Linked DNA regions of Krasilnikovia cinnamomea. Each later gene encodes a partner of the first gene's protein in a complex. Links are inferred from orthologs where the notes say so. Each region holds a gene or a part of one and is shown on either strand. Other genes may lie near its edges.

What was found. Proteins that work in one complex are often made in the same cells at the same time.
Region 2: sucB (region 1) and EV385_RS08805 share a complex: the UniProt entries of both Bacillus subtilis proteins name them as parts of the 2-oxoglutarate dehydrogenase (OGDH) complex. The link is inferred for Krasilnikovia cinnamomea from one-to-one orthologs.

What each region holds. Positions count from the first base shown.
Region 1 is NZ_SHKY01000001.1:5,097,548-5,104,761, forward strand. Bases 4,233-7,214 are described here. They hold sucB (2-oxoglutarate dehydrogenase, E2 component, dihydrolipoamide succinyltransferase), read right to left. Parts: upstream 6,651-7,214; coding sequence 4,815-6,650; downstream 4,233-4,814. Other genes in these bases: EV385_RS23400 (TIGR01777 family oxidoreductase), read right to left, coding at 4,233-4,701; lpdA (dihydrolipoyl dehydrogenase), read right to left, coding at 6,694-7,214. In the rest of the region: aspS (aspartate--tRNA(Asn) ligase), read left to right, coding at 1-891; lipoyl(octanoyl) transferase LipB, read right to left, coding at 1,059-1,691; EV385_RS23395 (DUF6311 domain-containing protein), read right to left, coding at 1,727-3,577; more of EV385_RS23400, read right to left, coding at 3,784-4,232. UniProt on the Bacillus subtilis protein: E2 component of the 2-oxoglutarate dehydrogenase (OGDH) complex which catalyzes the second step in the conversion of 2-oxoglutarate to succinyl-CoA and CO(2).
Region 2 is NZ_SHKY01000001.1:1,996,596-2,000,857, reverse strand. It holds EV385_RS08805 (multifunctional oxoglutarate decarboxylase/oxoglutarate dehydrogenase thiamine pyrophosphate-binding subunit/dihydrolipoyllysine-residue succinyltransferase subunit), read right to left. Parts: upstream 3,906-4,262; coding sequence 201-3,905; downstream 1-200. Other genes in the region: EV385_RS08800 (ABC transporter permease), read right to left, coding at 4,054-4,262; EV385_RS08810 (DUF6104 family protein), read right to left, coding at 1-133. UniProt on the Bacillus subtilis protein: E1 component of the 2-oxoglutarate dehydrogenase (OGDH) complex which catalyzes the decarboxylation of 2-oxoglutarate, the first step in the conversion of 2-oxoglutarate to succinyl-CoA and CO(2).

The sequences.
Region 1 (7,214 bases):
CCGGCCCGGGCCGCCGCGCTGCGGGTGGCCGCCGCGGCCACCGCGGGGTTCCGGGCGGCGCTGGAGGCCCGCCGGTTCGTCGAGATCCACACGCCGAAGATCGTCGCGTCGGCGACCGAGTCCGGGGCGAACGTGTTCCGGCTCGACTACTTCGGCCGCCCCGGCTACCTGGCCCAGTCGCCGCAGTTCTACAAGCAGCTCATGGTCGGTGTCTTCGAGCGGGTGTACGAGGTCGGTCCGGTGTTCCGGGCCGAGCCGCACGACACCGCCCGGCACCTGGCCCAGTACACCTCGCTCGACGCCGAGCTGGGCTTCATTACCGACCACCGCGACGTGATGGCGGTGCTGCGCGACGTCGTGGCAACCATGGTCGACACGGTGGCGGACCGGACGGGCACCCCCGGGCCGGGCGTGCCGGAACAGATCCCGGCGGTGCACTTCAGCGAGGCGCTGCGGATCGCCGGGGCGCCCGCCGACGAGCCCGACCTGGCCCCGGCCCACGAGCGGGCGCTGGGGGAGTGGGCGGCCCGCGAGCACGGCAGCGACTTCGTCTTCGTCACCGGCTACCCGATGCGCAAGCGGCCGTTCTACACCCATCCGCAGCCGTCGGACCCGACCTGGTCGAACAGCTTCGACCTGCTGTTTCGCGGGGTCGAGCTGGTCACCGGCGGGCAGCGGCTGCACCGGTACGACGACTACACGGCGGCTTTGGCGGCGCGGGGCGAGGCGGTCACGGCCTACGAGGGATATCTGGACGGCTTCCGGTACGGGATGCCCGCGCACGGGGGCTTCGCGATCGGGCTGGAACGCTTCGTCGCCCGGCTGCTCGGCGCCGCGAACGTCCGCGAGGTCACAGCGTTCCCGCGAGACCTGCACCGCCTCACGCCTTGATCGCGCGCCCGCCCTGATCGCGCGCCCGCCCTGATCGCGCGCCCGCCCTGATCGCGCGCCCGCCCTGATCGCGCGCCCGCCAGACCGCGTGGCGGCCTGGCGCCATGACGCGTCGTTTGGTGTGCCGCCGGATTCGCTCGGGCGGCACACCAGCGGGCGGTGCGCGCTCAGGCCAGCAGCGTCGGGAGGTGGCGTTCGACGACCGGGAGAACTTCGGCGACCGGCACCGGACGGCCGAGTTCGACGCTGAGCGACGTGACCCCGGCGTCGCGGATGCCGCACGGCACGAAACGGTCGAAGTTCGACAGGTCGCAGTCGCAGTTGAGGGCGAAACCGTGCTGGGTGACGCCGCGCGAGACCCGGATGCCGATCGCCGCGACCTTGCGGTCCGGGCCACGCTCGTCGGCGCGCACCCACGCGCCGCTGCGCCCCTCGATCCGCTCCACGACGACGCCGAAGTCGGCGCACACGTCGATGAGCAGCTGCTCGGTGCGCCGCACGTACGCCACCACGTCGACCGGGTCGGGCAGCTTGACGATCGGGTAGCCGACCAGCTGGCCCGGGCCGTGCCAGGTGATCCGGCCGCCCCGGTCGACGTCCACCACCGGGGTGCCGTCCAGCGGCCGGTCCTGCGGCTCCGTGCGCTTGCCGGCCGTGAACACGCTCGGGTGTTCCAGCAGCAGGATGGTGTCCGGGCGGGCACCGGCCACCACGTCGTCGTGCAGGCGGCGCTGCTCGTCCCACGCCACCTGGTAGTCGACCAGGCCGGGGCGCAGCACCGCGAGCGTAGAAGTCGTCACCGTTGCAGCGTAGTCCGGCGCGCTCGGGGGCCGCGTCAGCCGCCGGGCGTGACCGGATCCACCCCGGGACGGATGCGCCACACCAGCACGTCGTCGACTCGTTCCGGCGGCCCCAGCAGGGCGGTCGTGGTCTGCTCCAGCGTCGTGTGGAACAGCAGCCCCTGAGAGCCGATGACCCGGTCGGCGAGGAACACCGCCTGGAGGTTCCAGTACGCGAAGTCGCGCCGGGCCTGCTCGCGTTCCGCGTCGGTGATCGGCGGCAGGTAGCCGTAGTGGGCGGCCTGCTGCAGCAGCACGTCCGTGGGCAGCAGCGGGGTGCCGATCTGGCCCTTGCCGTCCGGGCCGCCGGGCCCCAGGAAGTAGCCGCCCGGGATCCGGAACACCGGCCCGCCGCGCGCCAGCGTGTACGCCTGCCAGCGCTGCGCGTCCGGGCCCGGGTTCGTGGCGAACGGCAGCGCGCTGAGCACCCCGCCGTCGGGCACGTACTCCCGCCAGGTGCCGTCGGCGATGAACCGGGGCTCCGGCGCCCGTTCGGCGGTGAGCACCGGCAGGGGCAGCAGGGGCAGCAGCGCGAAGGTGAACGCGGCGGCCCAGGCGGCGCGGCTGCGCGGCCCGGCCGTGCTGAGCACCCACTCCGCGGCCAGGGCCAGCAGGATGCCCAGGACCCCCGCGACGACCAGCGCGTACCGGGTGGGCAGTGCCGAGTCGAACAGCGGCAGGCGGGCCAGCGTCGCGTACGGCAGCGGGAGGTGCGTCTCGTCGTCGAGCACCCGCAGCCGGGGCCCCCACGACAACACCGTGAACACCGCGCCCACGATCAGCAGGGCACGCAGGGTGGCCCGGCGGCCGGCGTCCGCGTGCCGCCACAGGGTGACGGTCGCGAAACCGGCCAGCACGATCAGCGGCAGCCCGAAGAACGACGCCTGCTCGGTCGGATTCGACGCCAGATCCGCGCGGTCCAGCCCGGCCCAGCCCGCCACCGACCGGCTGGGGTAGGCCAGGTACGCGGCGGCGTCCTCGGAGAACTCGCGCTGGTCGAAGCCCGTACCGGAGAACGTCTGCGGTCCGGCGAAGTGCATGTACAGCGGGTAAGCCAGCAGGGCGCCCGCCACCGCGGCGGTTACGCCGAGGGCGGCCAGCACGGTGGGGGCGGCGGCCCGCGCCTGCGCCCGGGTGGCCGGCGCGGCGGCCCAGGCTCCGATGAACACCCCGCTGGCGAGGGCGGTGAAGAACAGTCCCTCCGCGGCGATCGAGAAGCAGAGCGCGACCACCGCGCCGAGGATGGCGCCGTTGCGCAGCCACCGGCCCGGCTCGCGCAGCGTGAGCACCCGCCACAGCAGCAGCGGGGCGATCCACCCGGCGGTCCAGTTCAGATGGCCGTTGGCGTGCGAGACCAAGCCCGGCGCGAAGCCGCAGAACAGCCCGCCCAGGGCGGCGGCGGCCCGGTGCCGCACGAGGTGGCGGTGCAGGAACAGGTACCACGCGAAGGCGGAGCACGCGAGGTTGAGGGTCAGGATGGTCACGTAGCTGACCTGCGGCCCGGCCAGCATCGTGAGCGGCGCGAACAGCAGGATGTACGCGGTGATGGAGGTGTTCGCCGCGAGGTTCACCCCGAGCGGGGCGTTCAGCAGGTCGGTGAAGAACGGGTCGCCGCCGTGCCGCAGCAGGTGCACCCCGTACCCGAGAAGTCCTTCGAAGAAGGCCTGGTCGCCGGGGTTCGCGGCGATGGTCCGGGTGGTGGGGGAGGCCCACAGGCCCCCGGTCACCCAGAGGGCGAGCAGCAGGGCGGTCGAGGCCACCAGCAGGTGAGCGGCCCAGGCCCGGCGGCCCCGGGACGCGTCGGCCCGCGCGACCGGCGGGTCGGCGGGGGCGGTGGCGACGGTCACGAGCCGCACGGTAGCAAGCGGAAGCCGTCAGAGCCCGCAGCCAGCGCGAATCGCGGCCGGCCGCCGGCCCGCATCGGGGCCGGCCGCCGGCCTGGGTCGCGGCTGGCAGCCCCTGGGTCGCGGCTGGCAGCCCCTGTGGCTCGCGGCCGCCAGCCGGCCTGGATCGGTGCCCCTCGGCGCCCCTCGGCGGTCTCGGTCGCGGCCCGTCAGCGGGCCGTGGCCGGGGCCGGGGTCAGCGCGGCCTGCAGGGCGGAGTCGACGGTCGGGTGCTGCCAGGTGAAGCCGGCCCGGCGCAGCACCCCGGGCAGGACCCGCTGGCTGCGCAGCGCCTCGTCGGCGAGCCCACCGAGCGCCACCCGCAGCGCCACGCCGGGGACCTGCATGATCGTCGGCCGGTGCAGCACCCGGCCGAACGCGGCGGTGAAGGCGGCGTTGGTCACCGGCTCGGGGCCGACGACGTTGACCGGACCGGCGAGGTCGCTGCGCTCCAGCAGCACCTCGATCGCGTCCAGCCAGTCGGCCAGGGACATCCACGGCACCCACTGCCGGCCGCCGCCGAGCCGGCCGCCGATGCCCAGCCGGAACGGCAACAGCTGCGGCTTGAGCAGGCCGCCACTGGCGTCCAGCGGCATGCCGGTGCGCAGCAGCACCACCCGGGTGCCGGCGTCCTCGGCCGGGCGGGCGGCGGCCTCCCATACCCGGCACACGTCGGCGAGGAACCCGGTGCCCGCGGGTGCCTCCTCGGTGACCTCCTGGTCGCCGGTGTCGCCGTACCAGCCGACCGCGGAACCCTGCAGCAGGACGCGGGGGCGGTCGGCGGCGGGCAGCTGGCTGATCACCCGGGCCAGGGTGCCGGCGCTGTCCACCCGGCTGGACCGGATCAGGTTCCGGTAGGCCGCGGTCCAGCGTTTGTCGGCGACACCGGCCCCGGCCAGGTTGATCACCGCGTCGGTGCCGGCGACGCGGACCGGATCGAGCTGCCCCGTGGACGGCTGCCAGAACGCCTCGCCGGGCCGCTGGGGCTCGCGGCGGACCAGTCGGGTGATGTCGTGGCCGGCGGCGCGTAGCCGTTCGGCAAGGGCGGTGCCGAGAAAGCCGGACGCGCCGGCCATGAGGATCCGCATGGCCCCATCATTGCCCGCTGTGCCGTTCGGGTGCACAGGTGTCCCCCCGTGGGCGACCGGTGAACGCACGTGGGCGCGCCGGCGGGTGCCGGCGCGCCCACGAGGCGTACGGGTCAGCTCAGCCCGAGATCGCCCTCGAACTGCCCGGCCTCCAGCCGGTCCTTGAGGGTGACCAGGAACCGGGCGGCGTCGGCGCCGTCGACGAGCCGGTGGTCGTACGACAGGGCCAGGTACACCATCGACCGGGGCACGATCACCTCGCCGAGGTCCGGGTCGTCGAGGACCACGGCCCGCTTGACGACCGCGCCCGTGCCCAGGATGCCGACCTGCGGCTGGTTGATGATCGGGGTGTCGAACAGGGCGCCCCGGCTGCCGGTGTTGGTCAGCGTGAAGGTCCCGCCGGACAGCTCGTCGGGGCTGATCCGGTTGGCCCGGGTGCGCTCGGCCACGTCGGCGATCCGCTTGGCGAGCCCGGCGAGGTTGAGGTCGCCCGCGTCGCGGATGACCGGCACGACCAGGCCCTTCTCCGTGTCCACCGCGATGGCCAGGTGCTCGCCGTCGTGGTAGGTGACCGTCCCGGCCTCCTGGTCGATCGACGCGTTGACGACCGGGTGGGCGCGCAGCGCCTCGACCGCCGCCAAGGCGAAGAACGGCATGAACGACAGCTTCACCCCGTGCTTGGCGAAGAAGTCGTTCTTGGCGCGGGAGCGCAGCTGGGCGATCTTCGTGACGTCGACCTCGACGACCGTGGTGAGCTGCGCCGAGACCTGCAGGGACTCCACCATGCGCCGGGCGATGGTGGCGCGGATGCGGGTCAGCTTCTCGGTACGGCCGCGCAGCGGGCTCGGGGCCGGCTTCGGCGTGGCAGCGGCCGCCGGACGCGACGGCTGGGCCGGGGCGGGGACCGCCTTCTTCTCGGCCGCCTCCAGGACGTCCTGCTTGCGGATGCGGCCGCCGACCCCGGTGCCGGTGAGGGTGGCGAGGTCGACACCCTTGTCGGCGGCCAGCTTGCGGACCAGCGGGGTCACGTAACCGGCGTCGCCGGCGCCGTTCGCCTTGACCGTCTCGGTGGCCGGGGCTGCGGGGGCCGGGGCGGCTGCGGGGGCCGGGGCTGCGGCCGCCGGGGCCGCCTGCTCGGCGGGCCGGGCGGCCGGCGCCGGGGCGGACTCGACCAACGGCGGCTCGGGCTGCGCCGGAGCCGCCGGGCGGGCCGGGGCCGGGGCGGCGGCCTGGGGCGCCGGAGCGGACGGGGCCGGGTCGGGTGCGGGTGGGGCCGCCGGGGCGCTGCCCGGGGTGCCCACCACGGCCAGCACCGCGCCGACGTCGGCGGTCTCGTCCTCGGGCACCTTGATCTCCAGCAGGGTGCCGGCGACCGGCGACGGGATCTCGGTGTCCACCTTGTCCGTGGAGACCTCCAGCAGCGGCTCGTCGACCTCGACGGCGTCGCCGACCTGCTTGAGCCAGCGGGTGACCGTACCCTCGGTGACGCTCTCGCCCAGGGCGGGCATCTTCACGGCCGTGCCGTCGCCGCTGGTCGGCGCCGCGGTCTGCGGCGCCGGGGCCTCCTGACCCACCGGCGTCTCGGTGGACGGGGTGGTCGGCGCGGCGGGCTCGGGCTCGGCCTGCGGAGCCGGCTGGGCGGGCGCCTGCTGGGCCGGGGCCTGCTGGGCGGGGGCCTGCTGGGCGGGGGCCTGCTGGGCGGGGGTCTCGCCGTCGCCCGCGATCACCGCGAGCTCGCTGCCCACCTCGGCGGTCTCGTCCTCGCCGACGACGATGCGCGACAGGACCCCCGCGGCGGGCGACGGGATCTCGGTGTCGACCTTGTCGGTGGAGACCTCCAGCAGCGGCTCGTCCGCCTCGACCCGCTCACCCTCCTGCTTGAGCCAGCGGGTGACGGTGCCCTCGGTGACACTCTCACCCAGCCGCGGCATGGTGACCGATACCGGCATCTCTTCGAACTCCTTAGGGCCTGCGGTAGTGGATGGGCGGGGCTCAGGCGTGCGCGTGCAGCGGCTTGCCCGCCAGCGCGAGGTGCGCCTCGCCGAGCGCCTCGTTCTGCGTGGGGTGGGCGTGCACGAGCTGGGCCACCTCGTCCGGGTACGCCTCCCAGTTGAAGATCAGCTGCGCCTCGCCGATGAGTTCGCCGACCCGTGCACCGACCATGTGGACGCCCACGACGGGGCCGTCGTTGACCCGGACCAGCTTGATGAAGCCCGCGGTCTTGAGGATCTGGCTCTTGCCGTTGCCGCCGAGGTTGTAGTTGTACGTCGACACCTTGTCCGCGCCGTACTGCTCCTTGGCCTTGGCCTCGGTGATGCCGACCGACGCGACCTCCGGGTCGGAGTACGTGACGCGGGGGATGCCGTTCTCGTCGATGACCGCCGGGTTCTTGCCCGCGATCTCCTCGGCGACGAAGATGCCCTGCTGGAAGCCGCGGTGTGCCAGCTGCAGGCCGGGGACGATGTCGCCGACCGCGTAGATGTTGCCGACGCCGGTGTGCAGCCGCTCGTTGG
Region 2 (4,262 bases), 3.1 Mb from region 1 along the record:
GCTCGATCGCGGTCTCGAACTCGGGGTGCACGTCGACGAAGGTACGCAGCTGGTCGCCCAGCCACTCCAGCGTGACGGTCTCCTCGCCACGCCGGTCGACGAGTTCCTCGATGCCACGGTCGGTGAAGTACACGAACTCTCCCAGGTGGACAGGGGCGCCCCGCCGATCGGCGGGACGCCCCAGGTTGTTCAGTGCGCGGTCACGGGCGCGGCAGCGCCGCCTCGATCAGCGCCGACTGTTCCGCGTCGTGCATCTTGGCCGAGCCCACCGCGGGCGCGGCGGCCGCGGGCCGGGAGATCCGGCGCAACCGTACGCCCTCGAGGTGCTCGAGCAGGTTGAGCGCCACGAACGACCAGGCGCCCTGGTTGGCCGGCTCCTCCTGCACCCAGGCGAAGTCCTCGGCGTTCGGGTACTGCCCGAGCACCGCCTTGAGCTCCTCCACCGGCAGCGGGTAGATCTGCTCCATCCGGATCAGGGCGGTGTCCGTGATGCCCCGCTCCGCGCGCGCGGCGTACAGGTCGTAGTAGACCTTGCCGGAGCAGAGCAGTACCCGCTTGACGGCCTCGGGCCGCAGCGGGGTGCCGTTGATGCCGGTGTCGCCGAGCACCGGCTGGAACCGGCCGGTGGTGAAGTCGGCGACCGACGAGATGGCCAGCTTGTGCCGCAGCAGCGACTTCGGCGAGAACACCACGAGCGGCTTGCGCTTGGGCGACAGGGCCTGCCGGCGCAGCAGGTGGAAGTAGTTCGCCGGGGTGGTCGGGTTCGCCACCCGCATGTTGTCCTGCGCGCACAGCTGCAGGAAGCGCTCCGGGCGGCCGGAGGAGTGGTCCGGGCCCTGGCCCTCCTGGCCGTGCGGGAGCAGCAGGACCACGGAGGACCGCTGGCCCCACTTGACCTCGCCGGAGGAGATGAACTCGTCGACGATCGACTGGGCGCCGTTGACGAAGTCGCCGAACTGCGCCTCCCACAGCACCAGGGCGTCCGGGTTCTCCACGGAGTAGCCGTACTCGAAGCCCATTGCCGCGTACTCGCTGAGCAGCGAGTCGTGCACGAAGAACCGCGCCGTGCCGGTGGCCAGGGTGGACAGCGGCAGGAAGTCCTTGCCCGTCTTCGCGTCGATGATCGCCGCGTGCCGTGAGGTGAAGGTGCCGCGCCGCGAGTCCTGGCCCGCGAGCCGCACGGTCACGCCCTGGGACAGCAGCGAGCCGAACGCGATCAGCTCGCCGAAGCCCCAGTCGACGCCGCCGTCCGCGGCCATCTTGGCCCGCCGGTCGAGCAGCTGCTGGACCCGCTTGTGCGGCGTGAACCCCTCGGGCAGTTCCACGTGGGCCTGGCCGATCGCCCGCACCACGGCCGGGTCGATCGCGGTGTCCACCTCGGGATCCGGCTCCTGTACGACGCTGCGCGGCCGCGGCGGGGAACCGGCCGCGTCCCGGGTCGCCTTGAACACCTGCTCCAGCTGCGACTGGTAGTCGCGCAGCTGCTCCTGGGCGTCGTCCACGGTGATGTCACCGCGGCCGATCAGCTCCTCGGTGTACAGCTTGCGGACGCTGCGCTTGGTGTCGATGATCTCGTACATCCGGGGGTTGGTCATCGACGGGTCGTCGCCCTCGTTGTGGCCGCGGCGGCGGTAGCAGACCAGGTCGATGACGACGTCCTTGTTGAACGCCTGCCGGTACTCGAACGCCAGCCGCGCGACCCGCACGACCGCCTCGGGGTCGTCGCCGTTGACGTGGAAGATCGGCGCCTGGATCATCCGGGCCACGTCCGTGGAGTACAGCGAGGAACGGCTGTACTCCGGGGCGGTGGTGAAGCCGACCTGGTTGTTGACCACCACGTGCAGCGTGCCGCCGGTGCGGTAGCCGCGCAGCTGGGACAGGTTCAGCGTCTCGGCGACCACGCCCTGGCCCGCGAACGCGGCGTCGCCGTGCACCAGCACGGGCAGCACGGTGAAGCCGTGCATGCCCAGGTCGAGGCGGTCCTGCTTGGCCCGGACGATGCCCTCCAGCACCGGGTCGACCGCCTCCAGGTGCGACGGGTTCGCGACCACGCTGACCGTGGTGGAGTGCTCGCCGTCCGGGGTGGTGTACTTGCCGGTCTGGCCCAGGTGGTACTTGACGTCCCCGGAGCCGTGCGCCGACTTCGGGTCCATCTGACCCTCGAACTCGTTGAAGATCTTTTCGTACGGCTTGCCGACGATGTTGGCCAGCACGTTGAGCCGGCCCCGGTGGGCCATGCCGATGACGATCTCGTCCAGCCCGCCCTCGGCGGAGGCCTGCAGCACCTCGTCGAGCAGCGGGATCAGCGACTCGCCGCCCTCCAGCGAGAAGCGCTTCTGGCCGACGTACTTGGTCTGCAGGAAGGTCTCGAACGCCTCGGCCGCGTTGAGCCGGTTGAGGATGTGCTTCTGCTCCTCGGTGTCCGGCTTGGTGTACTTGATCTCGATGCGTTCCTGGATCCAGCGGCGCTCCTCCGGACCCTGGATGTGCATGTACTCCACGCCCACCCGGCGGCAGTAGGTGTCGCGCAGCACGCCGAGCACGTTGCGCAGCTTCATCATCTGCTTGCCGCCGAAGCCGCCCACCGGGAACGTACGGTCCAGGTCCCACAGCGTCAGCCCGTGCTGGAGCACGTCCAGGTCGGGGTGGCGGCGGATCGTGAACTCCAGCGGGTCCGTGTCCGCCATCAGGTGCCCGCGCACCCGGTACGCGTGGATCAGCTCCGGCACGCGGGCCGCCTTGCCGATCTGGCCCTCGGAGGTGTGCGCCACGTCGCGCACCCAGCGCACCGGCTCGTACGGGATGCGCAGCGAGGTGAAGATGTCGTCGTAGAAGCCGTGCTCGCCGAGCAGCAGCTCGTGCATGGACTTGAGGAACTCGCCCGACTGCGCGCCCTGGATGACCCGGTGGTCGTACGTGCTGGTCAGGTTCGTGACCTTGCTCACCGCGTGGTCGGCCAGCGTCTCGTCGGACATCCCCTGGTACGGCGCCGGGTACTCCATGGCGCCCACGCCGATGATGGCGCTCTGGCCCGCCATGAGGCGCGGGATCGAGTGCACCGTGCCGATGCCGCCCGGGTTGGTGAGCGAGATCGTGGTGCCCGTGTAGTCGTCCATGGTCAGCTCGTTGCGCCGGGCCCGCCGGACCACGTCCTCGTACGCCTGCCAGAACTTGCGGAAGTCCATCTGCTCGCAGTTCTTGATGGACGGCACGACCAGGGTGCGGGAGCCGTCCTTCTTCGCGAGGTCGATGGCGATGCCGAGGTTGATGTGCTCGGGCTGCACGAGGGACGGCTTGCCGTCGACCTCGGCGTACGAGTTGTTCATCTCGGGGTGCGCGATGACCGAGCGGACCATGGCCCAGCCGATCAGGTGGGTGAAGCTGACCTTGCCGCCGCGCCCGCGCGCGAGGTGGTTGTTGATCACGATGCGGTTGTCGATCAGCAGCTTGGCCGGGACGGCGCGCACGCTGGTGGCGGTGGGCACCTCCAGCGAGGATTCCATGTTCTGCACGATCTTGGCGGCGACGCCGCGCAGCGGGGTGACCTTGGCGCCGGCCGGAACCGCGGCCGTCTCCTTCGCCGGGGCGGCGGGCTTGGCGGCTGCGGGCTCAGCAGGCTTCGGGGTCGCCGGCACGGTCGGCTTGACCGGGGCGACCGTCGCGGCGGCCGGGGCGTCCGTGCCCGCGCGCGCCGCGGTGGCGGTCGCGTTCGCGGCGGTCGCCTCGTCGGGCGTCGCGATGGACTCGGCAGCCATGGCCGGCTTGTAGTCGGCGAAGAAATCGTGCCAGGCGGGGTCGACGCTGGCCGGGTCGGCCAGGTAGCGCTGGTACATCTCGTCGACGATCCACTCGTTGGGACCGAAATCCGCGAGTGGATTGTCCTGCGAAGTCTGCTGGGTCGACACTTCCGTGTTCGCCTCTTTCACCATTGTCAACACGCGACGCGATCGTCACAGGGGACGGAACGGATTCCCGTCAAGGCTACGCCGTGCGCCACGCCAGCCCACCCGGACGTCCGGGCTGTGACGAACGCCTACTCCGCCCCCTGGACGCTTACGACACGTCGCGCCGTTTGATGATCGCCGTCCCGATCAGCCCCATCACCACCGCGTAGCCGATGAGCACGGCCGCGCCGACCCAGCGCGGCGGGCTCCCCGGCAGGTCGGTGCCCGAGATCATCAGCTGCGACGCCGCCGTCGGGAAGATCACCTGCAGCTTCGAGAACCAGTCCGCCACGTACTCGCTGAGCAGGAAGAAGATGA